Variovorax paradoxus: one gene and its partner. The protein of the gene in region 1 interacts with the protein of each later gene in a pairwise test. Links are inferred from orthologs where the notes say so. Each region holds a gene or a part of one and is shown in the gene's direction. Other genes may lie near its edges.

The links.
Region 2: the proteins of recO (region 1) and recR interact in binary tests that used the Escherichia coli proteins (3 or more experiments, as listed by UniProt). The link is inferred for Variovorax paradoxus from one-to-one orthologs.

Annotation. Positions count from the first base shown.
Region 1 is NZ_LR743507.1:2,248,211-2,262,416, forward strand. Bases 11,337-14,206 are described here. They hold recO (DNA repair protein RecO), read left to right. Parts: upstream 11,337-12,321; coding sequence 12,322-13,092; downstream 13,093-14,206. Other genes in these bases: era (GTPase Era), read left to right, coding at 11,337-12,189; AACL56_RS10145 (pyridoxine 5'-phosphate synthase), read left to right, coding at 13,089-13,832; acpS (holo-ACP synthase), read left to right, coding at 13,846-14,206. Also shown: 3-oxoacyl-ACP reductase FabG, read left to right, coding at 1-541; acpP (acyl carrier protein), read left to right, coding at 640-879; fabF (beta-ketoacyl-ACP synthase II), read left to right, coding at 979-2,223; AACL56_RS10090 (hypothetical protein), read left to right, coding at 2,237-2,719; RNA polymerase sigma factor RpoE, read left to right, coding at 2,729-3,403; AACL56_RS10100 (sigma-E factor negative regulatory protein), read left to right, coding at 3,421-4,098; AACL56_RS10105 (MucB/RseB C-terminal domain-containing protein), read left to right, coding at 4,123-5,205; AACL56_RS10110 (DegQ family serine endoprotease), read left to right, coding at 5,306-6,787; lepA (translation elongation factor 4), read left to right, coding at 7,310-9,121; lepB (signal peptidase I), read left to right, coding at 9,129-10,094; AACL56_RS10125 (DUF4845 domain-containing protein), read left to right, coding at 10,129-10,497; rnc (ribonuclease III), read left to right, coding at 10,515-11,201; more of era, read left to right, coding at 11,209-11,336. UniProt on the Escherichia coli protein: Involved in DNA repair and RecF pathway recombination.
Region 2 is NZ_LR743507.1:3,760,160-3,774,319, reverse strand. What follows is about bases 529-3,352. They hold recR (recombination mediator RecR), read left to right. Parts: upstream 529-1,557; coding sequence 1,558-2,148; downstream 2,149-3,352. Other genes in these bases: AACL56_RS17295 (ABC transporter substrate-binding protein), read left to right, coding at 2,710-3,352; AACL56_RS17300 (MAPEG family protein), read left to right, coding at 2,165-2,557; AACL56_RS17310 (YbaB/EbfC family nucleoid-associated protein), read left to right, coding at 1,110-1,442; dnaX (DNA polymerase III subunit gamma/tau), read left to right, coding at 529-1,036. Also shown: more of dnaX, read left to right, coding at 1-528; more of AACL56_RS17295, read left to right, coding at 3,353-3,747; AACL56_RS17290 (ABC transporter ATP-binding protein), read left to right, coding at 3,803-4,618; AACL56_RS17285 (ABC transporter permease), read left to right, coding at 4,618-5,454; AACL56_RS17280 (low temperature requirement protein A), read left to right, coding at 5,489-6,670; AACL56_RS17275 (transglycosylase SLT domain-containing protein), read right to left, coding at 6,716-8,320; gloB (hydroxyacylglutathione hydrolase), read right to left, coding at 8,317-9,096; AACL56_RS17265 (class I SAM-dependent methyltransferase), read left to right, coding at 9,095-9,865; rnhA (ribonuclease HI), read left to right, coding at 9,932-10,381; AACL56_RS17255 (helix-turn-helix domain-containing protein), read left to right, coding at 10,524-11,459; AACL56_RS17250 (hypothetical protein), read left to right, coding at 11,578-11,802; AACL56_RS17245 (amidase), read left to right, coding at 12,061-13,473; AACL56_RS17240 (amidase), read left to right, coding at 13,613-14,160. UniProt on the Escherichia coli protein: May play a role in DNA repair. It seems to be involved in an RecBC-independent recombinational process of DNA repair. It may act with RecF and RecO.

The DNA of each region.
Region 1 (14,206 bases):
CGCCGTCGAAGCCCTGATCGACGAGATCGTGCAGGCCTATGGCGCGATCCACGTGCTGGTCAACAATGCCGGCATCACGCGCGACACGCTCGCCATGCGCATGAAGGACAGCGATTGGGATGCAGTACTCGACACCAATCTCAAAGCGGTCTTCTCGCTTTCGCGCGCAGTCATCCGCCCGATGATGAAGCAGCGCTATGGTCGCATCATCAGCATCACCAGCGTGGTGGGCGCCTCCGGCAATGCCGGCCAGGCCAACTACGCAGCTGCCAAGGCAGGCGTCGCAGGCATGACCCGCGCGTTGGCCCGTGAACTCGGCAGCCGCAACATCACCGTCAATTGCGTCGCACCCGGTTTCATCGAAACCGACATGACGGCCAGCCTCCCGGAAGCCCAGCAGCAGGCGCTGCTCCAGCAGATTCCTCTGGGGCATCTGGGCAAGCCAGCCGACATCGCGCATGCAGTGGCTTATCTCGCATCGCCCCAGGCGTCATACGTCACGGGGCAGGAGCTGCACGTCAACGGCGGCATGCACATGTAGCCGAAAGGCGCAATCTTTCCCGCACCGGGTGCACGGCAAATGCCACAATGCGCCCGGCTAAAATCCACCGATTACCTACAACCCTCAGAGGGAACCAAATGAGCGATATCGAAGCACGTGTCAAGAAAATCATCGCCGAGCAACTCGGCGTGGAAGAGTCCCAAGTGACGAACGAAAAGGCTTTCGTGGCCGACCTCGGCGCTGACTCGCTCGACACGGTCGAACTCGTGATGGCACTCGAAGACGAATTCGGCATCGAAATTCCCGACGAAGATGCCGAGAAGATCACCACGGTGCAAAACGCCGTCGACTACGCCACCAAGAATCAAAAGGCCTGACAGGCCAGCTGACAACATTGCAACTGCGGCCGGCGGCTTTTCTTTGAACCGCACGCGCCGGCAGGCAACTGTTCAGCGCTTCCAGAAAGGTTTGCCGGCATGACCAAACGCCGCGTCGTCGTGACCGGACTCGGTTGCATCGCTCCTGTCGGAAACACCGCATCCGAATCCTGGGCCAACCTGTTGGCCGGGAAGTCGGGCATTGCGAACATCACCGCGTTCGATGCAAGCGCCTTCGCCTGCAAGTTCGCCGGTGAGGTCAAAGGTTTCGACATCACCCAATACATTTCGGAGAAAGAAGCGCGTCACATGGACCGCTTCATTCATCTGGGCCTAGCCGCCGCCATCCAGGCTGTGCAGGACAGCGGATTGCCGACCGGCGAAGCGCTGTCTTATGAAGAAGCCGTGCGCATCGGATGCAACATCGGCTCGGGCATCGGCGGTCTGCCGATGATCGAACAGACGCACGGCGAACTGACTGCACGCGGCCCGCGCCGCGTGTCGCCGTTCTTCGTGCCGGCATCGATCATCAACATGATCTCCGGCCACGTGTCGATCAAGTACGGCTTCAAGGGCCCAAATATCGCCGTGGTCACTGCCTGCACCACCGGCCTTCACGCCATCGGCACGTCGGCACGCATGATCGAGTACGGCGATGCCGACGTGATGATTGCGGGCGGTGCCGAATCGACCATTTCCCCGCTCGGCATCGGCGGTTTCACCGCGCCTCGCGCGCTGAGCACGCGAAATGACGATCCCGCCACGGCCTCGCGTCCCTGGGACAAGGATCGTGACGGATTCGTGCTGGGCGAGGGCGCCGGCGTGCTGGTGCTCGAGGAATACGAGCATGCCAAGGCGCGCGGCGCGAAGATCTATGCTGAAGTTGCGGGCTTCGGCCTGACGGGCGATGCGTATCACATGACTGCACCTGACGTCGACGGCCCCCGCCGCTCGATGGCCATGGCACTGTCCAACGCCGGTGTCAACGCCGATCAGGTCCAGTACCTCAACGCACATGGCACTTCGACGCAGATCGGCGACGTCAACGAGACGAATGCGGTCAAGCTGGCGTTCGGCGACCATGCGAAGAAACTGGTGGTCAATTCGACGAAGTCGATGACCGGCCACTTGCTGGGCGGCGCGGGTGGTATCGAATCGGTGTTCACGGTGATGGCGCTGCACGAGCAGAAGAGCCCGCCTACCATCAACATCTTCAATCAGGATCCGGAGTGCGATCTCGACTACTGCGCCAACGAGGCGCGCGATCTGAAGATCGACGTCGCGGTCAAGAACAACTTCGGTTTCGGCGGCACCAACGGTACGCTGGTGTTCAAGCGCGCTTGAGCATTGCTCCTTCATGCACAGCGCGCCGTCGGTGACTTATCCGGTGGGGCGCTCGCGCGGCGCGACCCGCCTTCTCATTACCCTTTGGGCCTTGGGCGCCTGCAGCGCCGGTGCGTCCTGCTATTTGTTCGATAGCAATGGATGGCGCCAGCTGTTGCTGGTTCTAAGTGTTGCCTTCGCCGGTGCGGCAGCGGGCTTCGGCCTGCGCCGCGATGGTGCGGGAACCTTGCGCTTCGACGGTCTCTGTTGGTCGCTCGACGGGGCTGCGCCGACGCGCCCGGTGAATGCCGCGCGAGTACTGGTGGCCCTTGATTTTCAGTCATTGATGCTGCTGCGCCTGAGCGAGCCGGGCCGCGCGCGTCGCTGGGTCTGGGTCGAGCGGCGGGCAATGCCAGAACGCTGGCGCGACGTTCGTCGTGCGGTATATTCGCGCCCCCCTGCCGCAACGCACGGGGGTGACACCTGGCGCGCGACGGCACCTGCCGATGCGTCCTGAATTTTCCCGATGACCACTTCTCCGCCGCCCGTACCGCCGGATTCCGGCCTGACCGACGCGCCTGCTGGAGCGCCGCGTCCGGGCGAGGTCGACTTCCAACTGGTCCAGCGCACCGTCGCAGGCGACCAGAAGGCGTTCGAGCTGCTGGTGATCAAGTACCAGCGCCGTATTGAACGCCTGATCGGGCGGATGGTGCGCGATGTCGACCTGATCGAGGACATCGCGCAGGAAACCTTCATTCGCGCCTACCGCGCGCTGCATCAGTTCCGCGGCGAGGCGCAGTTCTATACCTGGCTCTATCGGATCGCCGTCAACACCGCCAAGAAGGCGCTGGTCGACATGAAGCGCGATCCGACCGTCTCCGAAGCTGCTCTGAGGCCGTCTTCTGAAGACGAGGATGAAACTTACCGTCCCGGAAACGAACCAACCACCGACGAAACCCCCGAATCGGTCATGGCGGCGAACGAAATCGCCAGCGCCGTCGAGGCTGCCATGGAAGCGCTGCCGGCTGAATTGCGGCAGGCGGTCACGCTGCGCGAAATCGAGGGCATGAGTTACGAAGAGATTGCCGAGGTCATGGATTGCCCCATCGGCACCGTGCGTTCGCGCATTTTCCGGGCGCGCGAGGCCATTTCGGCCAGGGTCAAGCCGCTGCTGGACAACCAGTCCGGCAAGCGTTGGTAAGTAAGCAGGTGAATGAAATGAATCAGACGATGACGGTTCGGGAACAGGTGTCCGCACTTGCGGATGGTCATTTGCAGGGCGAGACATTCGCTCAGGCCATCGAGGCGGTCTGCGCCGACGGCGAAGCGCGCGCGGCTTGGCAGGCGTTCCATGTGGCGGGCGATGTGTTGCGCTCGGGCTCGCATTCGCCGTGCAGTGACACCTCGGCGTTCCTTGCGCGTTTCCAGCAGCGGCTTGCCTCTGAGCCCGCACCACTGACTCCTGCGCCGGTACCGATGGCCGCGCCTGTCACGGTGCCGGTGCAGCGAAGGGTGGAGGCCGCCAACGAACCGGTGTTTCGCTGGAAGTTGGTGGCTGGGGCCGCGTCTCTGATGGCGGTGGCCGCCATCAGCTGGACACTGGTCGGCAACGGCTCGGCAGTGCCGCAAGCCGGTGGCCAGTTGGCCGCAGCTCCCTTGCAGCAGGTCCAGCCAGCCGTAAATTCGGTGTTGGCTTCGGTAGCCGTCAATGGTGAACAGCCCGCGGCCAACACGCTCACGCCGACGCGGGTGATTGTCGGCAATGGCAATCCGCAAGTGATGCTGCGTGATCCGCGGCTCGACCAGTTGCTCGAAGCGCACCAGCAAGCCGGCGGTGCATCGCAAATGCCTTCCGGTTTCCTGCGCAATGCCACCTTCGAGGGGCCCACGCGCTGAATGCGCGCCCCGCATTCCTCTGTAATGACCGTCAAGATGCCGATCTCCGCACGCGCCTGCGTGCTCGTGTTTGCTGCTTTTTGCCTTGCGCAGGCTGCCATCGCACAGAACCGTACGGGGGCCACGAACGCGAAGAGCGCGGCCGCGACGGCCCAGACGGACGAGCCGCCGGCAATGAGCGTGACCGAGTGGCTGCAGCGCATGCACGCTGGCGCTCGACAGCGCAACTACGTCGGCACCTTCGTCGTGTCGGCGCCGGGCGGCGATCTGTCGAGTGCGCGCATCTGGCACGTGCGCGACGGTGAGCACCAGATCGAGCGCATCGAGGCTTTGTCGGGGCCGCAGCGCTCGACGTTCCGTCGCAACAGCAACGTCATGACCTTCCTGCCCGAGGCGAAGGTCGTCAAGGTCGAGAAGCGCGAGAACCTCGATCTGTTTCCGAATCTGCCGGACAAGCCCGACTCGTCGATCGGCGACTTCTACGATGTCCGCGCCGTGGGCAAGGACCGTGTCGCGGGCTTCGACGCGGACGTGGTTCAACTGGTTCCGCACGACAGCCTGCGGTTCGGCTACCGTATCTGGAGCGAGCGGCGTTCCGGCCTCGTGGTGAAGCTGCAGACCATCGACAGCGATTCACGTGTGGTGGAGCAGTCGGCCTTCTCCGAGCTGCAGCTCGACGCGCCGGTCAAGGCCCAAGCTCTCTCGCAGATGATGGCCAACACTGCCGGCTATCGCATCGAGAAGCTCGAACTGGAGCGCAGCAACGCGCAGGATGAGGGCTGGACGCTCAATACGCCCGTTGCGGGCTTCAAGCCGCGCAGCTTCTTCCGCCGTCCGACCACGGCCAGCGATGCCAGCGGCAAGCCGAAGCCTGACGCGGCCACCGTCCAGTGGACCTTCTCCGACGGCCTGGCTTCTGTGTCGCTGTTCATCGAACGCTATGACGCAGCGCGCGCACCGCGCGACGGCGTGCTTACCATCGGCGCGACCAACGCCATCCGCCGCCAATTGCCCGCGCCAATGGGCGACTGGTGGCTGACGGCCGTGGGCGAGGTGCCGCAACAGACACTCAACGCCTTCGCGCAGAGCCTCGCACGCACGCGCTGACGTCAACGGAGCGCATTGGCTCCAAATTGCGCTGAACCAAGCGTCTGGTGCAGACTCATAGAACTGTTTTCCGCTGCTCTGTTCTTTTGAAAGAAAACCGATGATCTTCAAAGTCGAGGGACACAAGCTCCGTTCCGGCCTGCTGGCATTTGCGCTGGCCCTGACAGCGGGCGCCACCTTCATGCCTGTGGAGCCGGTGCATGCGCAGACGCGCACGCTGCCCGATTTCACTGACCTGGTCGACCAGGTCGGCCCGTCCGTCGTCAACATCCGCACCGTCGAGAAAGTCGCGCAGCGCGGCAACAACGGCGAGATGGATGAAGAAATGCAGGAGTTCTTCCGCCGCTTCTTCGGCCAGCCGGCGCCGGGTCAGCCGCGCCAGGGGCCGAGCCCCAGGCGGCCCCAGCAGCCGCAGGAGGAGGAGCGCCCGCGCGGTGTGGGTTCCGGCTTCATCCTTACACCCGACGGCTACGTCATGACCAATGCGCACGTGGTCGAGGACGCCTCCGAGGTGCTGGTCACGCTGCCCGACAAGCGCGAGTTCAAGGCCAAGATCGTCGGCGCCGACAAGCGCACCGACGTGGCTGTCGTGAAGATCGATGCCACCGGCCTGCCCGCGGTGAAGGTCGGCGACATTTCCAAGCTGCGCGTCGGTGAATGGGTGATGGCCATCGGTTCGCCGTTCGGCCTCGAGAACACCGTCACGGCCGGCATCGTGAGCGCCAAGCAGCGCGACACTGGCGAGTACCTGCCGTTCATCCAGACGGACGTGGCCATCAATCCAGGCAACTCGGGTGGCCCGCTGATCAACATGCGCGGCGAAGTGGTGGGCATCAACAGTCAGATCTACTCGCGCTCGGGCGGCTTCATGGGCATCTCGTTCTCGATTCCGATCGACGAGGCGATTCGTGTGAGCGATCAACTGCGCACCTCGGGCCGCGTCTCACGCGGTCGCATCGGTGTGCAGATCGACCAGGTCACCAAGGACGTGGCCGAGGCCATCGGCCTCGGCAAGGCGCAGGGCGCGCTGGTGCGCGGCGTGGAGGCGGGCTCGCCAGGCGAGAAGGCCGGCGTGGAGCCGGGTGATGTCATCACGAAGTTCGATGGCAAGGCGATCGAGAAACCGAGCGACCTGCCGCGCCTGGTGGGTAACACCAAGCCGGGCACCAAGAGCACGTTGACGGTGTTTCGGCGCGGCGCATCGCGCGACCTGAACGTGACCATCGCCGAGATCGAACCCGACAAGCCCGCCAAGCGCGCGAGCGATCGCGACGAGCCGGCGCCCAAGCCGTCTGCTTCCGCGGCCGCCAAGTCGCTGGGCCTGGCCGTGAGCGATCTCACCGACGCTCAGAAGAAGGAACTCAAGCTCAAGGGTGGCGTGAAGGTCGATTCAGCCAATGAAGCAGCAGCGCGCGCCGGTCTGCGCGAGGGCGACATCATCCTTGCCGTGGGCAATGCCGAGGTGGCGAACACCCGTGAATTCGAGTCCGCCGTCGGCAAGGCCGACAAGAGCAAGTCGCTCAGCGTGCTGTTCCGGCGCGGTGACTGGGCTCAATACGCCCTGATTCGGCCTGCACGCTGATCCGGCGTTGGCGTCAAGTGGCCCCACCCGGCAGTCGGGTTTGGGGCCATTTTTTCGAGGTGTTTACGACGTTCCGTTCTTGCTCATCAAAAAAATCTTACATGCAAGCGCAGTCGATTTTAGTTAGTGATGACTGACTTAAAGGCGGGCTAAGGACGGATTTCGGTAGAATAGCGGCCTTGCGGCGGCCGAGCAGCGCATAAAGAGCGCACTGGCCTTCACGATGCGAGATGTCAGCCAGCAGTCCACCGGTGCTCCACAGATCGCCCACAAGTTGTTCATTGACTGCTCCACCGATCCTGTTGATAACCTGTTCACATCTTTGATGTTGTGGACCTGCAACGACCCCTTTGGACCCTGTTCCCGGATGTACGTGCCTCCCTTTTTGCCTACAATGAAGTTCCAACTACTGCAGTTGCCATTGCTTGTTGGTTCAGGGCGCGTCTCCAGAAGACGCGCCCTTTTTTCTTGCCTGTCGCCCTCTGCGCGCGAGCCAATTCAAGTACTTAAGCGTTCCCGTTGATGAATCACATCAGAAATTTCTCGATCATTGCGCACATTGATCATGGCAAGTCGACGCTCGCAGACCGTTTGATCCAACGTTGCGGGGGCCTCGCGGAACGCGAGATGGAAGCGCAGGTGCTCGACTCGATGGACATCGAAAAAGAGCGTGGGATAACCATCAAGGCGCAGACCGCCGCGCTGCACTACAAGGCACGCGACGGGCAGGTCTACAACCTCAATCTGATCGACACGCCGGGCCACGTCGACTTCTCGTATGAAGTGAGTCGTTCGCTGTCTGCCTGCGAAGGCGCGCTGCTCGTCGTCGACGCATCGCAAGGTGTCGAAGCGCAGACGGTGGCCAACTGCTACACCGCGCTCGACCTCGGAGTCGAGGTGGTCCCGGTGCTCAACAAGATCGACTTGCCCAACGCGGATCTCGACAACGCACGCACCGAGATCGAAGACGTGATCGGCATCGACGCGACCGACGCGATTCCCTGTTCTGCGAAGACGGGTGTCGGCATCGATGACATCCTCGAGGCCATCGTCGCTCGCATGCCCGCGCCGCGCGGCAATCCGGACGGCCCGCTGCGCGCGATGATCGTCGACAGCTGGTTCGACCCGTACGTCGGTGTCGTCATGCTGGTGCGCGTGGTCGACGGCCGGCTCATGAAGGGCGATCGCATCAAGATGATGGCTTCGGGCGCGATGTACAACGCCGACAACGTCGGCGTCTTCACGCCCGCCAACGAGCCGCGCGCTTCGCTCGAAGCGGGCGAGGTGGGCTACATCATCGCGGGCATCAAGGAACTGCAGGCCGCGAAGGTCGGCGACACGGTCACGCTGATCAAGGCCGGCACCGGCGGTGCCGCAGCCACGGCGACCGAGGCGCTGCCCGGCTTCAAGGAAATCCAGCCGCAGGTGTTCGCAGGCCTGTACCCGACCGAAGCGAGCGAGTACGACTCGCTGCGCGACGCGCTCGAGAAACTCAAGCTCAACGATTCGTCGCTGCGCTACGAGCCCGAAGTGAGCCAGGCGCTCGGCTTCGGCTTCCGTTGCGGCTTCCTCGGCCTGCTGCACATGGAGATCGTGCAGGAGCGGCTGGAGCGCGAGTTCGACCAGGATCTGATCACGACCGCGCCCAGCGTGGTCTACCAGGTGGTCAAGAACGACGGCGAAGTCATCATGGTGGAGAACCCCTCCAAGATGCCCGATGTGGGCAAGATGGCGGAGATCCGCGAGCCGATCGTCACCGTGCACCTGTACATGCCGCAGGAATACGTCGGCGCCGTCATGACGCTGGCCAACCAGAAGCGTGGCGTGCAGATGAACATGGCCTACCATGGCCGCCAGGTCATGCTGACCTACGAGATGCCCCTCGGCGAGATCGTGCTCGACTTCTTCGACAAGCTGAAGTCGGTGAGCCGCGGATACGCCTCGATGGACTACGAGTTCAAGGAATACCGCGCCTCCGACGTGGTGAAGGTCGACATCCTGCTGAACGGCGAGAAGGTCGATGCACTCTCGATCATCGTCCACCGCACCCAGTCGCAGTACCGTGGGCGGGCCGTGGTCTCGAAGATGCGCGAGATCATTTCGCGGCAGATGTTCGACGTGGCGATCCAGGCCGCCATCGGGGTCAACATCATCGCGCGTGAGACAATCAAGGCCCTTCGCAAGAACGTCCTGGCGAAGTGCTACGGCGGCGACATCACCCGCAAGAAGAAGCTGCTCGAGAAGCAGAAGGCGGGCAAGAAAAGAATGAAGCAGATCGGTTCCGTCGAGGTCCCGCAAGAGGCCTTCCTCGCGATTCTGCAAGTCGAAGACTGATCAAAAAATGGCATTCATCACCTCCCTGGTCCTTGCGGCTTTCGCCGGCTATGTCGGCGCCTGGTATTTCGGCGCGATCGAAGGCAACTTCGCTCTCCTGCTGTTCGTGGCCACGGTGATCACCGGCCTCTACTGGGTGGCCGAGCGCTTCATCTTCCTGCCCCGGCGTGAACGCGCCGCAGCGGCGCTGGAGACGTCGCTGGCCGAGCGCAACGCGCGCCTGGCAGGGCAGGGCATCAACCAGGTCGACACAGCGGATGCGAAGGCCAGCGAGCGCTTGCTGATGCAGCCCTGGTGGCTCGACTGGACCGCAGGCCTGTTCCCGGTGATCCTGGTGGTGTTCCTGCTGCGCTCGTTCCTGTACGAGCCCTTCAAGATTCCGTCGGGTTCGATGATGCCCACGCTGCTGACCGGCGACCTGATCCTGGTCAACAAGTTCACCTATGGCCTGCGCCTGCCGGTCATCAACACCAAGATCACCACAGGCACGCCGCTGGCCCGTGGGGACGTGGTGGTGTTCCGCTACCCGCCCAAGCCGAGCATGGACTACATCAAGCGCGTCGTCGGCATTCCAGGCGACGAGGTGGCCTACCTGAACAAGAAGCTCACGATCAACGGCCAGCCGGTGTCGAAGCAACCTGCGGCCGACTATCTCGACAGCGAATCGATGCGCCTGCTCAAGCAGTACGACGAAGACCTCGCCGGCAAGAAGCACAAGATCCTGAACGACGATGCAGCGCCCTCGTTCGTGCCGGGCGCCAGCGACTTCCCCGGCCGCGAAAACTGCCGCTACTCGGTCGAAGGCGTGGTGTGCAAGGTGCCCGCCGGCAGCTATTTCATGATGGGCGACAACCGCGATAATTCGGCCGACTCGCGTTTCTGGGGTTTTGTTCCGGACAGCAACATCGTGGGCAGGGCCTTCTTTGTCTGGATGAACTTCGGCGATCTGGGTCGCATCGGTCCGTTCCAATAAGCATTCATCAGCATCGTTCGAGGGGTAAGAGGGCATGAGAACACATCGGTCCGTGCGCAGCAGCGCTGCGCGGCAACGGGGCATTTCGTTCGTCGGCTTGGTGTTCGTGGCGGCCGTGCTCGGCTGCCTGGGCGTGGTCATCGCGCAGGTCGTTCCGACGTTGATCGAATGGCAGGCGATCGACAAGGCCGTCAACAAGGCCAAGGAAGGCACCACCGTGCCCGAAGTTCGCGCCATCTTCGATCGCGCGCAGTCGATCGACGACTTCAAGTCTGTCAGCGGCAAGGACCTCGACATCAAGAAGGTCGGCGACAAGGTGGTCGTGTCGTATTCGTACGAGCGTGAGATCCCGTTGTTCGGCCCGGCGTACCTGACCCTCAAATACAAGGGCGAATCCCGCTGAACGCGGCGCTTAAAAAGGTGGACGGCAGCCTCGTCGCGCTGCAGGCGCGTCTCCAGCACACCTTCTCCGACCCGCGGCTGCTCCAGCTCGCGCTCACTCACCGCAGCTTCTCAGCCGACCACAACGAACGCCTCGAATTCCTGGGCGACTCGGTGCTGAACCTGGCGGTCTCGCACCTGCTGTACCTGCGGCTGTCGGCTTTGCCCGAAGGCGACCTCTCGCGCGTGCGGGCCAACCTCGTCAAGCAGGACACGCTGCACCGCCTGGCGGTGGGACTGGCCTTGTCGCCGCTGCTGAAGCTCGGCGAGGGCGAGGCGCGCTCGGGCGGGCCGAACCGGCCGTCGATCCTGGCCGACGCGCTCGAGGCGCTGATCGGCGCGGTGTACCTGGACGCCGGCTTCGCCGCTGCACAGGCGCTGGTGCACAGGCTCTACGAGTCGGTCGAGATCAACCCGCGCATGGAAGCCGCGGCCAAGGACCCGAAGACCGAATTGCAGGAATGGTTGCAGGGTCACAAAATGAAGCTGCCGGTGTACCGCGTGGCCGCCACACTGGGTGCTGCGCACAAGCAGACTTTCGATGTCGAGTGCGAGGTGCCCGAACTGGGGTTTCGCGAACGCGGCATCGGCGGCTCGCGCCGCGCCGGCGAGCAGGCGGCGGCCGCCGCCATGTTGATCCGGCTCAAGGCACGCGGCGCCGCGTGAAATCACAATGAACGATGCTATCAATCCCGTAGCGGGACCCGAAGACGCCGCAGGCGGTCCGGCCGCCACCGGCCCCCGACACTGCGGCCTCATCGCCATCGTCGGCAAGCCGAATGTCGGCAAGTCGACGCTGCTCAATGCCCTGGTCGGGCAGAAGATCAGCATCACCTCGCGCAAGGCGCAGACCACGCGGCACCGCATTACCGGCATGCGCACGCTGGGCACGCCGGAGGGCGGCGGAACGCAGTTCGTGTTTGTCGATACGCCGGGTTTCCAGACCCTGCATGCCAACGCGCTGAACAAGTCGCTCAACAAGACAGTGCAGGGCGCGGTCGGCGACGTCGACCTGATCCTGTTCGTGGTCGAGGCCGGCAGCTTCACGCAAGCCGACGAGCGCGTGCTCAAGCTGCTCGGCAAGGGCATCCCGACGGTGCTGCTGGCCAACAAGCTGGACAACGTGCACCGCCGCGGCGACATCGCGCCCTGGCTGCAGGACATGCAGAAGAAGCACGAGTTCGCCGAGTTCGTGCCGATGTCGGCCAAGAACCCGAAGGATGTCGAGCGCCTCTTCGGCATCTGCGAAAAGTACCTGCCCGAGCAACCCTGGTTCTACGACGAGGACGAGCTCACCGACCGCAGCGAGAAGTTCCTTGCCGGCGAGCTGGTGCGCGAGAAGCTCTTCCGCCTCACCGGTGACGAGCTGCCCTACACCTCGACCGTCGTCATCGACAAGTTCGAGGAGGAGCCGCCGCAGAAGAAGGGCCAGAAGCGCCTGCTGCGCATCGCCGCCACCATCGTGGTCGAGCGCGACGGCCACAAGGCCATGGTGATCGGCGACAAGGGCGAGCGCATCAAGCGCATCGGCATGGAGACCCGCGTCGAACTCGAGAAGCTGGCCGACGCCAAGGTGTTCCTCGAATTGTGGGTGAAGGTTCGCTCGGGCTGGGCCGACGACGAGGCACGCGTACGCTCCTTCGGCTACGAATAACAGGCAAACCTCGAGGCTTGCCCGCTTCGCGCAGCCGCCAACCTCCTTGCAGCGGGCAACACCAGCGGCCCTGCAAAGCCGGTCCGGCAGCCTCTGCCGGTTTCAAGCCTCGATGCTCGATCGCTCACTGACATGGCCACCCACCGCGTTTCGCACGAGCCTGCTTACGTCCTCCACCGCTACGACTGGAGCGAGTCGAGCCTGATCCTCGAAGTCTTCACCCGGCACCACGGGCGCATCGCGCTCGTGGCCAAGGGCGCGAAGCGGCCGAGTTCCAATTTCCGCCCGGTGCTGCTGCCGCTGCAGCCGCTGCAGCTCAACTACGGCGGCGACGCGGAGATCCGCACCCTCAAGGGCGCCGAATGGATGGGCGGCCATGTGATGCCGACCGGCGAGGCGCTGCTGTCGGGCTACTACGTCAACGAACTGCTGCTGCGCCTGCTGGCGCGCGACGACGCGCACGAGGCCCTGTTCGACGCCTACGCCGGGGTGGTGCAGGTGCTGGCGGGCGAGCACGCGGGCGCGCAGGCGGCCACCCACGCCGCCGCGTTGCGGGCCTTCGAGCTGCTCCTGCTGCGTGCGGTGGGCCTGCTGCCGGCCCTCGACCTCCAGACGCTCACGCTGGAGCCGCTCGATGCCGACGCGCGCTACATCCTGGTGCCGGAGGCCGGCCTCCGTCATGCCGCCGACGATGAGGCCGCGCTGCCCGGCGCCGCCTGGCAGGCGCTGCAGGACGTGCTCGACGACCGCGCGCCTTTCACCGCCACGCTGCGCGAGATCGCCACCATGAGCGCCGGCAGCAACAGTGCCCTGCGCAACCAGCTGCGCGCACTGCTCAACTACCATTGCGGCGTGTCCACGCTGCGTACGCGGCAAATGATGAGAGATCTGCAAGCACTATGAGCACCGCCCTGTCCGTCAATCTCAACAAGGTCGCCCTGGTGCGCAACACGCGCCACCTGGGCATCCCGAGCGTGGTGAAGGCCGCGCAGGCCTGCCTGGCCGCCGGCGCGCAGGGCATCACCGTGCATCCGCGTCCCGACGCCCGCCACATCCGCGCGCACGACGTGAACGACCTGTCGGCGCTGCTCGCCAAGGACTGGCCGGGCGTCGAATTCAACATCGAGGGCAATCCGTTCCAGAACCTGATGGACTTCGTGCGTGCGCTGAAGCCGCACCAGGCCACGTTCGTGCCCGACAGCGAAACCCAGTCGACCAGCGACCACGGTTGGACCTTCCCCGATGACGCCGAGCGCCTGCGCCCGCTGATTGCCGAAGCCAAGGCGCTGGGCGTGCGCGTGAGCCTGTTCATGGACCCGATCCCCGAAATGATGGCCGCCGTCAAGGCGGCCGGTGCCGACCGTGTCGAGCTCTACACCGAGGGCTACGCCGCCTCCCGCGGCACGCCGGACGAACAGGCCGTGCTGGCGCGCTACGCCGAGACGGCGCGCGCCGCGCTGGATGCCGGCCTGGGCGTCAACGCAGGCCACGACCTGAGCCGCGACAACCTGAGCGCCTTCCTGCGCGCCGTGCCGGGCGTGCAGGAGGTCTCGATCGGCCACGCCTTCGTGGCCGACGCGCTGGAGCTCGGCTACGCTGCCGCCACGCGCGACTACCTGCGCTGCATCGGCGACGCGCAATGAACGCCGGCGCCGCATGATCTACGGCATTGGCACCGACATCTGCGACCTGCGCCGGATCGCGGCAACCTTCGAGCGACAGGGCGAACGCTTTGCGCGCAAGGTGCTGAGCGACGCCGAGTTCAAGGTCTGGCAGGCCCGCAGTGCGCGCTGGCCCAAGCGCGGGCTGAGCTACCTCGCCACCCGCTTCTCTGCCAAGGAGGCTTTCAGCAAGGCCATCGGCATGGGCATGCGCATGCCGATGAGCTGGCGCCTGTGCGAGATCGCCAACCTGCGCAGCGGCAAGCCCGTCATCGTGCTGCACGGCGAGCTCAAGGAGTGGTTCGAGGCGCAGGGCCTCACGGCCCATGTGACCGTGACCGACGAAACCGAATACG
Region 2 (14,160 bases), 1.5 Mb from region 1 along the record:
GGAAATGACAGCGGTGCTGCAAGCCATGGCGGTGCTGCAGGCCGTGCCATCGCGTGCCGAGTCGGCCGATGCCGCCACCGATCCCGACGGGGCCGACACTGCGCGTCTCGCTGCGCTGATGCCGGCCGACGAGACGCAACTGCTCTACAGCCTGTGCCTGCACGGCCGCGGCGAACTGGGCCTGGCGCCCGATGAATACGCCGCACTGACGATGGTGCTGCTGCGGCTGCTGGCGTTCAAGCCCTCCAACGCGGCTGCTTCGACGGCTTCCACGGAAAAAAAAACTCTGAATGAAGCTGCGGCTGTGCCGCAGCATGCGCCCGAGCGTGCCGCACCGCCGCCGCCGGTGCCCCGGCCTCCTGCGACGCCGGCTCCGATCGCCGCCACATCGCCGCCAGTAGCAACGCCGCCCGTCGCAACGCATTCACCCGTCGAAGTGCCGCCGGTTGCTGCGCCTGTTCCCTCCGTCGCGCCGGTTCCGGCCGGCCACCGCCTCGCAGTGGTCGACGAGCCGCGCCACGCCGATCCGCGTGCGGCAGCGCAGGATGCACCTGCCAAGGTCGTCGGCGTGCCGATCCGTGTCCAGCCGCCTCCCGGCGCGCGCGACGAACCAAGCGCCGACAGGCCACGCCCCTTCACCCCCATTCCGGCCAGCGAAGACGGCGACTTCTGGTACGCCACCGTCACGCAGCTGGTCGCGGCCGAGGCGATCACTGCGCTCGCGCGCGAACTGGCGCTGCAGTCGCAGCTCGTCGGGCGCGACACCGACCAATGGATGCTGCGCATCGAGCGCGAGACACTCAACCAGCCGTCGAGCCGCGAAAAACTCACCCTGGCGCTCGGCGCCATCGGGCACAGCGTGAAGCTGGCCATCGAGATCGGCGGCGTGGTCGACAGCCCTGCGCGACGCAACAAGCAGGCCGCCGAGGAGCGCCAGCGCGTGGCCGAAGAGGCCATCCTGAGCGACCCCGAGGTGCAGGCGCTGATGCGCGACTTCGACGCGAAGATCGTCCCCGGTTCGCTGAAGCCCGTCTGAGCGCTTCGACGGCGGCTCCCGACTCTCTTATCCTTCCCTTTTTCAACCCATCTCAACCGACCAGGACCACACGATGTTCAACAAAGGACAACTCGCCGGCCTCATGAAGCAGGCGCAGGCAATGCAGGACAACCTCAAGAAGGCCCAGGAAGAACTGGCGCACATCGAGGTCGAAGGCGAGTCCGGTGCCGGCCTCGTCAAGGTCGTCATGACCTGCAAGCACGACGTCAAGCGCATCACCATCGACCCCAGCCTGCTGGCAGACGACAAGGACATGCTCGAGGATCTGGTGGCCGCAGCCTTCAACGCCGCAGTGCGCAAGGCAGAGGAAACCAGCGAGCAGAAGATGGGCAAGCTCACCGCCGGCATGCCCGGCCTGCCGCCCGGCATGAAACTGCCGTTCTGAATGACCCTCTCCAGGGCTTGTCCAGTTCGCGCGATCGCCGGCGTTCGCGCCGGGCGCAGCACCTGCGGTCCGGCGAAGCCGGTTGCGCGGTGCCATGGCGAAAGGCGCGGCTGACATGGCGGACGCCAGTTCACTCGACGCTCTCGTCGACGCGCTGCGTCGCCTGCCGGGTGTGGGTGTCAAGTCGGCCTCGCGCATGGCTTTCCACCTGCTGCAGCACGACCGTGACGGAGCGCAGCTGCTTGCGCGCGCGCTGCAGCAGGCGGCGGGCAACGTGCGCCATTGCGAACTCTGCAACACCTTCACCGAGGCGCCGATCTGCAGCGTCTGCATGGACTCTCGCCGTGACGTGACCAAGCTCTGCGTGGTCGAGACACCGGCGGACCAGGCCGCGCTCGAGCGCACCGGGGCGTTTCGCGGCTACTACTTCGTGCTGATGGGCAAGCTGAGTCCACTCGATGGCATCGGACCCAACGACATCGGCCTGCAGAAGCTCTTCAACCGCGCACTCGACGGCACCGTGACGGAGGTGATCCTTGCCACCAACTTCACCGCCGAGGGCGAAGCCACCGCGCACGTGATCGGCGAAGGACTCAAGCAGCGCGGCCTGGTCGTCACGCGCCTTGCGCGCGGCGTGCCTGCAGGCAGCGAACTCGAATACGTCGATCTCGGCACCATCGCGCACGCGCTGGTCGATCGCCGCTGACAAAGCTCCATCACCCATGACCTTCTCGCTGCTCACCGTCGCCTACTGGTGCGTTTTCGTTGCCTGCGGCCTGCCTTATCTCGCGGCATGGGCCGCCAAGGCCGGCAGCTTCGGCCCGCGCGACAACGAACATCCGCGCGACTGGGCCGCGAAGCAGAGCGGCTGGCGCGCGCGTGCCAACAGTGCGCAGGCCAACAGCTTCGAAGGCCTGCCGTTCTTCATCGGCGCGGTGGTCATCGCACACCAGCTCGGCGCATCGCAGTCGCGTCTCGACATGCTCGCCGTGGCCTACGTGGTGCTGCGCGCGATCTACATCGCGGTCTACATCAAGGGCATCGGCAGCGTACGCAGCGCCGTATGGGCTCTCGCTTTTCTGGTCAACGTCGCGATACTTTTTCTGGCGCGCTGACCCTTGGGCGAAGGCTTCTCGGAGAGGCCTTCGTGTTTACGTAAAAACCCGCACGGGATGACCCCGATGCAGCGGTGTGGTGTGCCCCCTAAGCTCGATTCCGTCCACAGGATTCACAGAGCCCACGGGCACAGTTTCAGGCACACCGTTTCATGCTTCATCGCCGCACCCTCATTTCCGCTTCCGCCGTCGCTGCCGCAACCATCGCGCTGCCGCGTGTCTTTGCGCAACAGGCAAAGCTGGAGAAGACGAAGATCTCCATCGCGGTCGGCGGCAAGGCGGCGTTCTACTACCTCCCTCTCACGATCTCCGAGCAGCTCGGCTACTTCAAGGCCGAAGGGCTCGACGTCGAAATCTCCGACTTCGCAGGCGGTGCGCGCGCGCTGCAGGCGGTGGTCGGCGGCTCGGCCGATGTGTGCTCGGGCGCCTACGAGCACACCATCAACCTGCAGGCCAAGAACCAGTTCTTCCAGGCCTTCGTGCTGCAGGGGCGCGCGCCGCAGATCGCGGTGGGCGTGTCGACCAAGAACATGGCAGGCTACACCGGCATCGCCGACCTCAAGGGCAAGAAGATCGGCGTCTCGGCGCCGGGCTCGTCGACCAACATGGTGGCCAACCTCGTGCTGTCGCGCGGCGGCCTGAAGGCGAGCGATGTGAGCTTCATCGGCGTGGGTGTCGCGGCGGGCGCGCTCACTGCGTTGCGCTCGGGCCAGATCGACGCCATCAGCAACACCGACCCGGTGATGACGATGCTCGAACAGAAGGGCGACGTGAAGATCATCAGCGACACGCGCACGCTCAAGGGCACGCAGCAGGTGTTCGGCGGCACCATGCCGGCCGCCTGCCTGTATGCGTCGAGCGAGTTCATCCAGAAGAATCCCAACACCTGCCAGGCGCTGGCCAATGCCATCGTGCACGGCCTGAAGTGGCTGCAGACGGCCGGCCCCGGCGACATCATCAAGACCGTGCCCGAAACCTACCTGCTCGGCGACCGCGCGCTGTACCTCGCGTCGTTCGACAAGGTGCGCGAATCGATCGCCACCGACGGCCTCGTGCCGGCCGACGGCCCGAAGACCGCACTCACCGCGATCTCGAGTTTCGATCCCAGCGTGAAGGCCGACAAGATCGACCTCGCCAAGACGTACACCAACGATTTTGCCCGGCGCGCGAAAGACAGGTTCAAAGCCTGATTCCGAACGTCCCCGCGACCCGGCCTCGGCCGGGTTTTTTCTGCCCCGTCCGACGATGCACGACCACGCACTCGAATTCATTTCCATCAGCTGCACGTTCCGGTCGAAGGACGACCCCGGCCAGCGCTACACGGCGGTGGCCGACACCACGCTGCGCATCGGGGCAGGGGAGTTCGTCTCGGTCGTCGGTCCCACCGGCTGCGGCAAGTCGACGCTGCTGAACGTGGGAGCGGGACTGCTGGAGCCGTCGTCGGGCACGGTGAAGGTGTTCGGCCAGACGCTCTCTGGCATCAACACGCGCGCCGGCTACATGTTCCAGACGGAGGCGCTCATGCCCTGGCGCAGCGCCGTCGACAACGTGATGGTGGGTCTGCAGTACCGCGGCGTGCCCGATGCGCAGGCACGCGAGCAGGCCGAAGCCTGGCTGTCGCGCGTGGGCCTCGCGGGCTTCGGCGACCGCTACCCGCACCAGCTCTCCGGCGGCATGCGCAAGCGCGTGGCGCTGGCACAGACGCTGGTGCTCGACCCCGACATCATCCTCATGGACGAGCCTTTCAGCGCGCTCGACATCCAGACGCGACAGCTGATGGAGAACGAAGTGCTCGACCTCTGGAGCGCGAAGAAGAAGGCGGTGCTCTTCATCACGCACGACCTCGACGAGGCCATTGCCATGAGCGACCGCGTGGTGGTGCTGTCGGCCGGGCCGGCCACGCATCCCATCGGCGAGTTCGCGATCGACCTCCCGCGCCCGCGCGACGTGGCCGAGGTGCGCACGCAACCGCGCTTCGTCGAGCTGCACACCCAGATCTGGGAGGTGCTGCGCGACGAAGTGCTCAAGGGCTATGCGCAGCAACTGAAGAAGGCCGCGTGATGACCCGTCCCGGACTCAACGAACGCAACGCCCGGTTCTGGCAACTGGCGCTGCTGGTGGTGATCCTGGTGGCGTGGCACCTCGCTTCGCGCAACCAGCAGTTCGCTTTCTTCCTCGGCGAGCCGGTCCAGGTGGCGGGCCGCATCTGGAGCTGGTTCCTGCCGTTCGAGGTGCCCGCCAACGCGCTCTTTCCGGAAGGGCTCAAGGGCAACGCGGACATCTACACGCACCTGGGCACGACGCTGCTGGAGACGGTGCTGGCCTTCGGCATCGGCACGGTGCTCGGGCTCGCCTGCGGGCTCTGGCTGGCGCTCGCGCCAACTGCGAGCCTGATCCTCGACCCGTACATCAAGGCCGCCAACTCGATGCCGCGTGTGATCCTCGCGCCGATCTTCGCGCTGTGGTTCGGCCTGGGCATCTGGAGCAAGGTGGCGCTGGCGGTCACGCTGGTGTTCTTCATCGTGTTCTTCAACGTCTACCAGGGCGTGCGCGAGGTGAGCCCGGTGGTGCTGGCCAACGCGAAGATGCTCGGCGCCAACCAGCGCCAGCTGCTGCGCACCGTGTACCTGCCGAGCGCCACGAGCTGGGTGTTCTCGAGCCTGCACACGTCGGTGGGCCTGGCCTTCGTGGGCGCGGTGGTGGGCGAATACCTGGGCTCCGCGCGCGGCGTGGGCTACCTGATCCTGCAGGCCGAGGGCACCTTCGACGTCAACACCGTGTTCGCGGGGATCGTGGTGCTCACCGCGTTCGCGCTGGTGCTCGACGGCATCGTGGGCGTGGTCGAGCGGCGCCTCATGAAGTGGCAGCCGAGGAGCGGCGAAACCGAGAAGCTGTAGCGCACGCCGTTGCAACCATCCACGGGGGAGACCGATGAGCCACGAACACAAGCGCGCCACGACCTTGCGCTCGCGCGACGAGGCGGCCAGGGTCTCGAACGAAGAGCTGTTCTTCGACCTGGTCTACGCGTTCTCCGTCACCCAGCTGTCCCACTACCTGCTGGACCACCTCACGCTGTCGGGCGCGCTCCAGACGCTGGTGATGTGGTTCGCGGTGTGGCTGGGCTGGCAGTACACGGCCTGGACCACCAACTGGTTCAACCCCGGCACGCTGCGCGTTCGCGGCGTGCTCTTCGCGATCATGCTGCTGGCCATGGTGATGGCCTCCGCCTTGCCGGGAGCCTTCGCGGAACGCGGCCTGGTGTTCGCGCTGTGCTTCGTCGGCATCCAGGCGGGGCGCACCTTCTGCATGCTGGTGGCGATCGGCCCGAACGACCCGCTCACGCCGAACTTCCGCCGCCTGCTCGCCTGGAACTGCGTGGCCGGCGCATTCTGGATCGCCGGGGGTCTTGCCGAAGGGCAGGTGCGCCTGGCGCTGTGGTTCGCCGGCGTGCTGTGCGAATACATCGCGCCGATGGTGGGCCTGCGCTTTCCGGGCCTGGGGCGTTCGTCGACCCGTGAATGGACGATCGACGGCGGGCATCTCGCCGAGCGCTGCCAGCTGTTCGTGATCGTGGCGCTGGGCGAATCGGTGCTGGCCACCGGGATCGCCTTTGGCCATCACGTCGAATGGCATGCCGTCGACCTGTTCGCGCTGCTGGTGGGCTTTGCCGGCAGCCTGGCGATGTGGTGGATGTACTTCGACACCAGCGCGAAGGAAGCCACCCACGTCATCGAGCATGCCGCGGACCCGGGAGCCGTCGGCGCCAGGTTTCACTACACGCACGTGATCCTGGTGGCGGGCATCATCGTCTGCGCGGTGGCGGACGAGCTCACCATCGGCGAAGGCTCGCACCATGCCGAACTCAAGTACCTGGGCGCGCTCATCGGCGGGCCGGCGCTGTACCTCTTCGGCAATGCGCTGTTCAAGCGCGTGGTGCGCGGCTTCACGCCGCAATCGCACCTCTACGGGCTGGGCCTGCTGGCGGTGCTTGCCGTGTTCGCGTCGCACCTCACGGTGATGGTGGTGGGAGCGCTGACCACGGTCATCATGGTTGCCGTGGCAGCGCTCGAGGCCGTGGTGCGCCGCAGGGCGCAAGCCGCCTCGGCGCATTGAAAGAAGACGCGCCGGGACGTTGCCCGGATCAGCGCTTCTCCCGGATCAGCGCTTCTTCTTCGACGGCGTGCCGCCGCGCTTCTCGCGCACGATCTGCTGCTTGCTGCTCGCGGGCACCTTGGCAACGTTGGAGCCCCTGGGCGCTGCGGCCCTCGACGGCGCTGCGCCGCGCTTCGATGACGCCACCGTGTGCGCCACGGGGCGGATGCCGCTGCCCACGCGGGCCGCTGAGCTTGCGCGAATCGGCAGGTAGACCACCACGCTGTAGCCGCGCTTGAACGCATGGTTGGTGTTGACGTCGTTCCACTCGGCCACGGCGGAGGGCTTGAGGTTGTAGCGCCGTGCGATGGTGGCCACGCTGTCGGCGCGGCCGGCCTTCACGGTGGTGCGGCGCGTGACGATCTCGGGCTGGAAGGCCAGGTGGCCTTCGTCGGCCACCACGGCGGCCACGTCTTCCTTCACGCGCGCACCGCGCGGCACGATCAGCGTGGAGCCAGCCTTGATCAGCATGCGCGGCGGCACGTTGTTGAGCGCCCGCAGGTCGTTCTCGCTCATGCCCGAGCGTTGCGCAGCGTCGGCCACCGTCATCGTGCTGGGCACGACCCAGGCGGTCCAGCTGGCGTACTGGCCTTGCGAGTAGGCGTCGAAGTTGCGCTGGAACACGGCCGCGTTGTCCCATGGCAGCAGGATCTGCGGCGTGCCGGCGGCCAGCAGCACCGGCTTGTGCGCGGCGGGATTGAGCGCGCGGAAGTCTTCCAGCCGCACGTCGGCCAGCTTGGCGGCAAGTTCGACGTCGAGGTCGCGCGTGAGCGTGACCGTCTGGAAGTACGGGTGGTTGGCGATCACCGGCAGCTCGGTGTTGAAGGCCTGCGGATTGGCCACGATGTTCTTCACGGCCTGCAGCTTGGGCACGTACAGGCGCGTCTCGGCCGGCATGGTGAGGTCGCTGTAGGTGGTGGGCAGACCCAGGCGCTGGTTCTTCGCGATGGCGCGGCTCACGCTGCCTTCGCCCCAGTTGTAGGCGGCCAGCGCCAGTTGCCAGTCGCCGAACATGCCGTAGAGCTTCTGCAGGTAGTCGAGCGCGGCGCGGGTCGAGGCGACCACGTCGCGGCGGTCGTCGCGGAAGATGTTCTGCTTCAGGTCGAAGTCGGTGCCGGTGGCCGGCATGAACTGCCACATGCCCGCCGCACGCGCGCTGGACACGGCCTGCGGGTTGAACGCGCTCTCGATGTACGGCAGCAGCGCGAGTTCGGTCGGCATGTTGCGGCGCTCGAGTTCCTCGACGATGTGGAAGATGTACTTGTCCGAGCGCGCCGTCATGCGCTGGATGTAGTCGGGCCGGCTCGAATACCACTGCTCGCGGTCGCGCACCAGGTCGCTGTCGAGGTTGGGCATCTTGAAGCCGCGTCGGATGCGGTCCCACATGTCGACCGGCGGTGCGAGGGTGACGACGCTCGTCGAGCGGGCCTGTCCATTGGCGAGCGGGGAGAGGGCATCACGCGGATAGACCGGTGCCGCGTTGCCGGCGACCCTGGCGCCGGTGCCGCCGGCCTGGGATGACGAAGAAGGGGAGGAGCTGTTGGTGTTCGTGCCCGCGCAGCCCGCGAGCACCAGTGAACCTGCGAGGCAGGTGGCAGCGAAAAATTTCATCGGAAGTCGTTTTTCCATTGGCGCAGTGCGGCGAACACGTCGGCATCGGCTGCATCGGCAGCCAGCTCGGCGTGGGCACGCACCGCTCTAAGGACAGTGGCTTCGCGGCTGCGAAGAAAAGGGTTGATCTGGCGTTCGATGGCCAGTTGCGACGGCAGCGTGGGCTGCCCCTGCGCGCGCAGGCTTTCGCAGCGCGCGTTGTACTGAGTCAGTTCGCCGTTGCCCGGTTCCACCGCGAGGGCGAAACGCAGGTTAGCAAGTGTGTATTCGTGGGCGCAGCAGACACGCGAGTCGCCAGGCAGCGCGGAGAGTGCGTCGAGCGACGACAGCATCTGCGCCGGCGTGCCTTCGAACAGCCGGCCGCAGCCGCCGGAGAACAGCGTGTCGCCACAGAAGAGAAGCGGCGCCTGTGAGGGCGCCGCGGGAAGGAAGTAGGCAATGTGGCCAGCCGTGTGGCCCGGCACGTCGATGACCTGGAAGCGCAGTCCCAGCGCCTCTGCCACGTCGCCATGCGACAGCGGGGTGAAGGGCTCGGGGATGCGTTCGCGCGCAGGGCCCCAGACCCTGGCACCGGTGGCCGCGTGCAATGCCGCCACGCCGCCCGTGTGATCCGCATGGTGGTGCGTGACTAGAATCGCGGCCAGCTGCAGCTTGTGGCGCGCCAGCGCGTCGAACACCGGCTGGGCATCGCCCGGATCCACCACGATGGCGTGGCGCCCGTCGTGCAGCATCCAGATGTAGTTGTCGGCGAAGGCGGGCAGCGGAACAAGGGTCATGAGCGGTCAAATTATAGGTTTGCATGATTGGTTCGCGACCCCTCCGGGCCGCTACCTGCTGGCTTGGGAGCAAGCCCAGTTCGACCAGGCGGTGGCCGACGTGTTCGGCTATCACGCACTGCAGCTGGGCGCCGCCGAGGTCGACGGCCTGCGCACCAACCGCATGCCGCACCGCTGGCTGGCCCTCGACGATCCGATGCGCCCCGGCAAGGCGACGCTGCTGGCCGACTTCGCGGCCCTGCCATTCGCCGCCAACAGCCTCGACCTCGTGGTGCTGCCCCATGCACTCGAACTCAGTCCCGATCCGCATGCCACGCTGCGCGAGGTCGAGCGGGTACTGGTGCCCGAGGGGCGCGTGGTGATCTGCGGGCTCAACCCGGCCAGCCTCTGGGGCATGCGGCAGCGGCGCGCCCACCTCTACCGCCGCCTGGGCGTCGGCGACCTGTACCTGCCCGAAGGCGGCGAGTTCATCGGCTACTGGCGCATGCGCGACTGGCTGCGCCTGCTGAGTTTCGAGGTGGAGTCGGGCCGTTTCGGCATCTACCGCCCGGCGGTTCGCAGCGAGGCCTGGCTGGAGCGCGCGCGATGGATGGACGCCGCCGGCGAGCGCTGGTGGCCGATCTTCGGCGCGGCCTACTTCCTGGTGGCGGTGAAGCGCGTTCGCGGCATGCGGCTGCTGAGCGCCGACTGGCGCCGCACCGGCGCCCGCGCCACGGCGCCCGTGCCGATCGCCGGCAAGGTGCATCGCAACGAGCGCGGCGAACTCTGAGCGTGCGCCCGGGGCCGCCCCGATGCATCGACAATCGCCCGATCGAATGAAGAAGGAAAAGTCAGTTTGACCGAAGTCGTGATCTACACCGATGGCGCGTGCAAGGGCAACCCCGGCCCCGGCGGCTGGGGCGCCTGGCTCAAGTCGGGCCCCACCGAGAAGGAACTGTTCGGCGGTGAACTCAACACCACCAACAACCGCATGGAGCTCACCGCCGTCATCGAAGGCCTGGGTGCGCTGAAGCGGCCCTGCAAGGTGCTGCTCTACCTCGACAGCCAGTATGTGCGCATGGGCATCACCGAATGGATTCGGGGATGGAAGGCGAAGGGCTGGGTCACGTCCACCAAGCAGCCCGTGAAGAACGTCGAGCTCTGGCAGCGGCTCGACAAGCTGGTGAGCGAGGGCGGCCACCAGATCGAATGGCGCTGGGTCAAGGGCCACTCGGGCGACCCGGGCAACGAGCGCGCCGACATGCTGGCCAACAAGGGCGTGGACAAGGCGCTCGGGCGGCTCTGACCGGCCCCGGGGCGGCTCGTCCCCGGGTCAAACCCCTGCGCAAGGGGCATGGATGTTGCTAGAGTGATCTTCGGCGCGATCGAGCGCCACCGGTCGGTTTTGGGCGGTTCCGCCCCGCAGCCATTCACTCAATCGCAGCACCATGAACCTCGACTACTCCACCGACGCGGTCGACCCCAGCCAGCGCTTCGACTACTGGAGCGGCGTGGTCTGCGGGCACTTCATTCCCACCCGGACCATGGTGCCCGATCGCTCGCATTTCAACGCGCGCTTCTCGGTGCGTTCCATCGGCAACCTCACGCTCGCCGAGATGTCTTCGCCGCGCTGCCTGTGGGAGCGCGATGCCCAGCACCTGCGCAGCGGCCCCAATGAAGACTTCATGCTCAGCCTGATGGTCTCGGGCCAGGGCGTGCTGTCGCAGTCGGGGCGAAGCGTGGTGCAGCGCAACGGCGACATCGTGCTGTACGACGCCGCGCGGCCCTTCACTTTCGACCTCGCGCCCGAGTCGGCGCTGCTGGTGCGCATTCCGCGTAAGCAGCTGCTGTGCCGCGTCCCCGACGCGCACCAACTCACAGCCATGCACCTGGCCGACGGCCATCCCGTGGCCCGGCTGCTGGGCACCATGATCCGCGAGGCGGTGGCGCTCGAGCTGTCGGGGCTCGACGGCATGCAGGCCAGCCTGGCGAGTTCCCTGCTCGACATGCTCTCCACCGTGCTGCAGGTACAGACGGCGGGCACCGATGCGGGGCGTTCCGCGCACGGCGTGCTGTTCCAGAAGACGCGCGACTACATCGCCGCGCACCTGGACGACTGCGAGCTCGACGTCGAGCAGATCGCCCGCGCGCAGAACGTTTCGGCCCGCACGCTGGCGCGGGTGTTCGCCGAACAAGGCACCACGCCGATCCAGTGGCTGTGGCGCCAGCGGCTCGAGGCCAGCCACCGCGCGCTGATGGAAGGGCGCGTGCGGCAGGTCACGCAGGCGGCGTTCCAGCACGGCTTCAGCGACATGTCGCACTTCTGCAGGGTCTTCAAGAAAGCATACGGCGTGACGCCGCAGACGCTGCTGCGCCGGCACTGAGCCCGCACGGAACCGTGCGCGTCTGGCGGTTCCAGTCCATCGGATTGGCTCTGGCAGCCAAGCCCTCGTTGCCGTCGCTCCCTATCGTGAAGCCAACCCTTCACGCATGGAGACGACGATGCAAACCCCACCCCCCGCCGACCGGCCCGATGTCGCGGCGCTGGCCCGCGCGGCCGCACTGAACCTTGGCGCCGATCGCCTCGCGGCGGTCGAGCCGATCCTGTCCGCCTGGATCGCCGCCGCCAACGAACTCAGCCGCAAGATGAGCGATCCCGCGCACCAGGCGCTGATGCCCGTGACCGTCTTCGTGCACGCGCATGAACAGCCGGAGGACGCGGCATGAGCGCCGCGCCGGGCCGCTCCCAAGCAAGCTCGCACCGCAGCGCGAAGCGCGGAGGTCTTCCAATGAGCGCCGCGCCGGGCCGCCCCAAGCAAGCTCGCACCGCAGCGCGAAGCGCGGAGGTCTTCCAATGAGCGCCGCGCCGGGCCGCCCCAAGCAAGCTGCGCACCGCAGCGCGAAGCGCGGAGGTCTTTCAATGAGCGCCGCGCCGGGCCGCCCCAAGCAAGCTCGCACCGCAGCGCGAAGCGCGGAGGCACTTCGATGAGCGAACTTCTCGAACTCACGCTTTCGCAGGCAGCGCGCCTGGTGCGCGAGCGCAAGGTGTCGCCGGTCGAACTGGTCGGGGCTTCGCTTGCGCGCATCCGACAGCACGACGGTGTGCTCAAGTCCTTCATCACCGTGTTCGAGGAGCAGGCGATGCAGGTGGCGCGCGCGGCCGAGCTGCTGTCGGGGGCGGGCCACGAACTCGGCCCGCTGCAGGGCGTCCCGATCGCGCTGAAGGACAACATCGCCGTGCGCGGCACGCGCACCACGGCCGGCAGCAAGGTGCTCGCCGACTGGCTGCCCGAGGTCGACGCCACCGTCGCCACGCGGCTGCGGCAGGCGGGTGCCGTGTTCATCGGCAAGACCAACATGCACGAATTCGCCTGGGGCGGCACCTCGGCCAACCCGCACTACGGCGCGGTGTGCAACCCATGGGACACGGACCGCTTTCCCGCGGGCTCCAGCGGCGGTTCGGCCGTGGCGGTGGCGGCGCGTTTGTGCTTCGGTGCCATCGGCACGGACACGGGCGGTTCGATCCGCCTGCCCTCGGCGGTCAACGGCATCGTCGGCCTGCGCCCGACCTACGGCCGCGTGAGCAACCATGGCGTGGTGCCGCTCGCCTGGAGCATGGACACGGTCGGCCCCATGACGCGCACGGTGGAAGACTGCGCGCTCATGTTCGGCGCGATCGCCGGCTTCGACGCCAAGGACGCCGGCAGCGCACAACGTGCCACCGACGACTGCCTGAAGGACCTGGCCGACGGCTGCAGGCAACTGCGCATCGGCGTGGTGCCGGGCTACTTCTTCGAGCACCTGCAGACTCCCGTGCACGACGCGGTGAAGGAAGCGCTGGCCACCTTCGTCGACCTGGGTGCGCAACTGGTGGACGTCGACATCCGGAACATCCACGGCAACATCTCGGCCCAGCTCACCATCGAGTCGGCCGAGCCCAGCACCTACCACCAGCGCACCTTGCGCGATCGGCCGCAGTACTACGGCGACGACGTGCGCACGCTCCTGGAGACGGGCGAATTGCTGCTGGCCACCCACTATCTGCAGGCCCAGCGCTACCGCGCCTTGCTGCGCGCCGAATTCCTCGATGCCTTCCGCAGCGTCGACGTCTTCGTCTGCCCCTCGCTGCCGTTCGCGGCCACGCCGCTGGGCGAGACCACGGTGGAGATCGTGCCGGGCCAGCCCGAGGACATGCTCTCGGCCATCATGCAATTCACGGGCGTGGCCAGCCTCACGGGGCTGCCTTCGCTGAACGTCCCCTGCGGCTTCGACCCCGACGGGCTGCCCATCGGCATGCAGCTCATCGGCCGACCCTTCGCGGAGGCGACGCTGCTGCGTGCGGGGCATGCCTTCCAGCTTGCGACCGCCTTTCACCGTCGAGCGCCTGTGCTGCGCTGAAAGCCACCGGCTGACCGAACCAGCACATCGCGATGGCACTGTGAGCAAAGCGCCGGCGGCGGCCGGCCGATAACTTCGGTATCTGTGTCCAACGCGCTTCCAGAGCCATTCTCTTCACAACGAACGGAGTCCTCCCGCCATGTCGAACAGCGATCTGCACTACCTCGAGCTTCTTGAAGTCGGCCGCCTCATCCAGTCCCGGGAACTCTCCTCGGTCGAGGTGACGAAGGCGCAGCTCGCGCGCATCGACAAGGTCGACGGTGCGCTGAAGAGCTATGTGCGCACCATGGTCGATTCGGCGCTGGCCGAAGCCGCGCGCGCCGATGCCGAGATTGCCAAGGGCGAACTGCGCGGTCCGCTGCAGGGCGTGCCGGTGGGCGTGAAGGACCTGTGCTGGACGCAGGGCGTGCCCACCGCCGCCGGCATGACGCTCTACAAGGACTTCGTGCCCAACGAGGACGGCACCGTGGTGCGCAAGCTGCGCGAGGCGGGCGCGGTCATCCTGGGCAAGCTGCAGCTCACCGAGAGCGCCTACGCCGATCACCACCCCACGGTGTCTGCGCCGGTCAATCCGTGGAACGCGGCGCACTGGCCGGGGGTGTCGTCCAGCGGCTCGGGCGTGGCGACTGCTGCGGGCCTGTGCTACGGCTCGCTGGGCACCGACACCGGCGGCTCCATCCGCTTTCC